2 regions of the Janthinobacterium sp. 35 genome follow, and region 2 is predicted to be linked to the other one. Evidence: predicted binding sites of a transcription regulator. Region 2 holds the regulator's gene; the other holds the start of a gene.
The links. Region 2 encodes FNR, which switches genes on or off when oxygen is low (the NO sensors DNR and NnrR bind a similar motif). Its sites were predicted from a motif close to TTGATNNNNATCAA; they were not measured.

Region 1 (2,402 bases), 2.4 Mb from region 2:
AAAGAAGGGCGCGCGATTCCCCTCACTTTCGTGAATAAGAATCATTATCAATATAGGTGGTATTTGCCAAATAATCAAGCGTGCGCACCAACAGAGTGCGGCAGGCCAATGGGGGCGCATCGTCCGGCCTTCTGCGATAATGCAGGCGCTGATAAAATATTTTCCTCATTGAAAGAAATGCATGCGTACATGGATCGCTTGTGCCGGATGGTTGTGTGTCGTGTCGCTGGGGCAAGCCCAGGAACACGCGCCGCCGGCTGTTCCCGCGCCACTGCACAGCGCCAGCGTGCCGCCCGCCATGGCTGCCGCATCCGCCACATCTGCTGCGCCGGCGCCCGCAGAGGACGCCTTGCCATCGCAAACGGTGACGATCACGGCCAACAGCGACGCCAAGGCGCCGCGCATCCGTTTCATGGCTTACCGCGAGAGTTATCTGACGGCCAGGAAGGTGTGGCAAGTGTCGAGCGGCAGCGTGGTCATGGCCCTGCGCCTGATTCCCGCCAAGCTCAGTGCCACCATCGACGATGTGCGCGTGGCCCTGCAAGGCAATGGCGCTGCCGTGCCGATCAAGGTGTCCGCCGGCGGCGTGTTTGTCGTGCCGCTCAACGACGACATCGCCGCGCAAGATGGCACTTTCCTGGTGAACAAGGGAAGGGGCGAGTTGACGGCCAATATCGTGCTCCAGCCGTCCGTGGCGCGCGATGCGTGGAACGTCACGCGCGTGGGGCAAGTCCTGCACGATGCACGGCGAGCCGTGCGGGCCATCACGCCATGGTACAAGCGGCCGTTCGCCAGCGATGTGCAATCGCTGGCCTTTTGCGCGATCGAGCGGGGCAGCGCCTTGCAATTGATGGATGGCGAGCAACTGATCGCCACCTTGCCCATGAATGAGCCGGCCGTCAACGACATCAATCAGCCCGTGTTTTGCAAGATTTTCGACGGCGAAGACAAATACCCCGGACACTACCGCGTCGTCCTGCCCGAGCAAGCCACGGTGCTGCTGCTGTAGCGGTTAATTGGGCTGGCGCTGCACCAGCTCCAGGGCCGCCGCGAGGGCCAGGTCCATGGTGGCCTGGTGGAAGATCAGCCATTGCGGCAGCAGCGACAGCGCATGGCGTCCCTGTTCCAGGTCGCCTTCATCGACGGCAGCCCACGCATGGTGCAAACCGCTGAGCACGCGCGCATGCTGTTCCCGGTGATTCGCCAGCGAGGGGAAGGCGATTTGTTCCATCAAATCCTCTTCCTCGCGGAAATCGCGCTCGACGGCCGCAATCAGCTCGCGAAACGCCACGCTGAAATGCTGGTCGCTCAACTGGCCCAGCCGCGCCAGCTCCTGAAACAGCGCCTCATGCGCCTCGTCGATGGCGGGAACGCCCAGCGCCATCTCATCCTTCCAAGCCGATATACCCATGCCGATGCTCCCGGTTAAGTCCGTCGCGATGTGAAGCGGACTGTTCCAGTGTGGCCGCAGCGTAGGGGGAAATCCATGATCTGGATCAAAAGTATGGTGAAGAGGGGTACTGATACATTTGGACTGGAAAGGGGGAACAAATCCCACCCGCAACAAAGCAGATTTGAACGATGCGACGTGTTGCCGAGCGGCGTTTTCTCAGCCGCGCGTATTTTAGTGCTTGGGCCAGTGGGCCCACAGGGCATGCGCATCGACATTCGGTACCTGCATCTGCTGCACGGCCGACGTCTGCATCGCGTCGCGCAGTACGAGGGGCACGAGCAGCAAGGCCGACAGGGCAAGGCAGGCCAGCACTTTGAGCGTCAACATGGTCGTCTCCCGGTGGCCCGGTGGCGGCGCGGGGATGCGGCGCCTGCAGGTCACTTCCTATGTACTACCATGCTTGCAGTTTAGTTCATCTGATTGAAACTTCAACTAATTGCTGTGATGCACCGCACCAGTTCGCCTGTTGCCAAGGGCTTATTTGGCCTTGCGACTGCGCCGTGGCTTGCCAGTTGGCGGCAGGAAGGAATCGAACCACACTTGCGTCAAATGCCGCGTATTTTTCGCTGCTTCACGCTTGACGGCGACCGTGGCGTGGCCGCGCGCCGTGTTGGCGATACGGTTGGCGGCGCTCAGGTACATGCTCATCCAGGGGTTTTTCATGGGGTGCCTCGCAGATAGTGAGTGGCGCGGCGCGGGTTTGTCCCCATGCCGCCATATCCCCACTCTAGTCCGATGGCTGGCGCTGACTGTGCGCCCGCCCACATAGCCGGGCGGTGCTGGCAATGTGCTGAGGCAGATCAATACACGTCGCGGCGGTAGCGTCCCGCTGCCAGCAGGGCGTCGAGTCCTTCCTGGCCCAGCACTTCTTGCAGCACAGCATCGATTCCTGCCGCCATGCCGTGCAGGCTGCCGCACACGTAGACGATGGCGCCTTGCGCCAGCCAGT
Region 2 (2,402 bases):
GGGTCAGACCCACAGGGTCCGACCCCAAGGAGAACAAAATGTCCGACAGTCTGAAACTGCAACCTCCCGTTGCCCCGTGGTACAAGCATCGCTGGCCTTGGCTGCTGATGATCGGCCCCGGCCTGTCGGTGGTCGTCGGCAGCTTCATGGGCTATATCGCGTTTACGCAGCCTGATGCGCTGGTGGTGGGCGACTATTACAAGCAGGGCAAGGCGATCAACCAGGATTTGAAGCGCGACACGATCGCCAGCAACCTGGCGATGGATACCAGCCTGTCGTATGACGTGGCACAAGCGCGCCTGAGTGGTTCCGTGCACAGCTTCGGCAAGGCTTACCAGGGTCCGCTGCAGCTGCATCTGGCGCATGCGACCTTGCCGGAAAAGGATATCAAGCTGCTGGTGCAGCCCGATGCGGCCGGCAATTTTTCCGTGGCGCTGCCGATGCTCGAACGCAGCCGCTGGCAAGTACTGGTGGAAAACGACAAACGCGAGTGGCGCCTGTCCGGCATCTGGACCTGGCCGCTGCAGCGCAGCATCGCGCTGCATGCAGATGAGGAACTGTAAGCCTTATTTGCAGACGTCCGTGCCGGCCGTAATGGCTTTCAACTTGGCGGGCTGCAAGATCTCGATCTCGCGGTTGGAGACGCGCAGCCAGCCTTCCTTCTTGAATTTCGACAATAAACGGCTGACGCTCTCGATGGTCAGCCCCAGGTAATTGCCGATTTCCTCGCGCGACATGCGCAGCTGAAATTTGCTGGCCGAATAGCCGCGCGCTTCATAGCGCGAGGCCAGGTTGACGATAAAGGCGGCAAAACGCTGGGTCGCCTGCATATTGCCCAGCAACAGCATGACGCTTTGCTCGCGTGTGATTTCCTGGCTCATCATGCGATGGAAATGACGCAGCAGGGTCGGCATATTGCCCAGTAATTGTTCCAGGCTGGAAAACGGAATTTCACACACTTCGCTGTCTTCCAGCGCCACCGCATTACAGTGATGGCGGTCGGCGCTGATGGCGTCCATACCCAGCAGTTCGCCAGCCATCTGAAAACCCGTCACCTGCTCTTCACCGCCCGGATTGATCTGGTACGTCTTGAAGTGCCCCAGGCGGATCGCGTACAGATTCTGGAACGAGTCGCCGATGCGGAACAGCGAGGCACCGCGCACGATCTTGCGGCGGCGGCCGATGATCTGGTCCAGCCTGTCCATGTCGCCCACATCGAGGCCCATCGGCAGGCACAATTGATGCATGCTGCAGGTCGAGCATCGCGCACGCAACGCTTCCACGGTCACTGTGGGCATGGTGGGAGTGAGTAGCGCTTCAGTCATGTCGGTACCTTTTAGAAAATGCAATAACGAGTTTACTGCATACAGGGTTGCCGTGTGCCAATTTCACCGCATTTCCGCTGAATAAACGACGTTCTGACTTTGATTATATGGCAACATCGTTAAAAGCCCAGGTGGGAAAGGCAATTTGCGCGGCGCCGCTTGCCAAGTTGATGTATTGATAGGAAAATTCCCGACAGCATTAGCTGCCGCCTGTACCGCCCGGTACTGAAAAGGAAATCATGAAGCCTCTCGGCATCAAAGCAAAAGTCGCGCTGGCCACCAGCCTGACCTCGATCGCCATGATCGCGCTGGTCACCATGATACAGGTGCAGCGCATGCGCGCCGACTTCACCCGAGTACTGCTGAGCCAGCAGTCTGCCCTGATCACCCGCACCGCTGCCGAACTCGACGACAAGCTGGGCATGCTGCTGCAGATCGTCACTTTGACGGCCCGGCAACAGCCGCCGGCATTGATCGCCCAGCCCGCCCAATTGCGCGAATACTATTCGCGCCGCTCGATGCTGGTACTGTTCGACGACGTGCTGGTGCTCGATGCGCAAGGCGCCGTCGTAGCCGACATGCCGGAAGTAGCGGGGCGCGCCGGCATCAACGTCGCCGAGCGCGAATATTTCCAGACCGTGCTGCGCACGCGCCAGCCCATGATCACCGAGCCGATGCTGGGCAAGTCGAGCGGCATGCCCATCGTGCAGATGGTGGCGCCCGTGCTCACCGCCGATGGCCAGGTGGCTGGCGTGGTGATCGGCGTGCTGCGCCTGTACAAGGACAACCTGCTGGGACGCTTGCGTTCGGAAAAGATCGGCAAGAGCGGCTATTACTTCATCCTCACGCGCGGCGCCGTGCCGCGCTACGTGCTGCACCCCGACACCAGCCGCTTGCTGCAGCCGCGCCTGCCGAACGCCAACCTGACCACCACGCAGTTGCTGAAGCAAGATGGCGAAGGCAGCATGGTCAGCACCAACAGCCGCGGCATCACGGCCGTCAACAGCTTCAAACGCCTGAAATCGGTGAACTGGCTGCTGGCCGCCTCGCTGCCTCTCGACGATGCCTTCGAACCGT

Region 1: a site for FNR is predicted at 1,487-1,500, ahead of CLU93_RS01155 (bacteriohemerythrin). Genes of this name have one in related genera too.

The regions. Positions count from the first base shown of each region.
Region 1 is NZ_PEFN01000001.1:257,138-259,539, reverse strand. Features, by position in the region: gene CLU93_RS01160 (hypothetical protein) at 182-1,009, shown strand; gene CLU93_RS01155 (bacteriohemerythrin) at 1,013-1,411, opposite strand; gene CLU93_RS28120 (hypothetical protein) at 1,625-1,780, opposite strand; gene CLU93_RS27765 (hypothetical protein) at 1,931-2,116, opposite strand; gene CLU93_RS01150 (PepSY domain-containing protein) at 2,254-2,402, opposite strand, start outside.
Region 2 is NZ_PEFN01000001.1:2,626,172-2,628,573, reverse strand. Features, by position in the region: gene CLU93_RS11795 (FixH family protein) at 39-563, shown strand; gene fnr (fumarate/nitrate reduction transcriptional regulator Fnr) at 567-1,325, opposite strand; gene CLU93_RS11785 (response regulator) at 1,565-2,402, shown strand, end outside.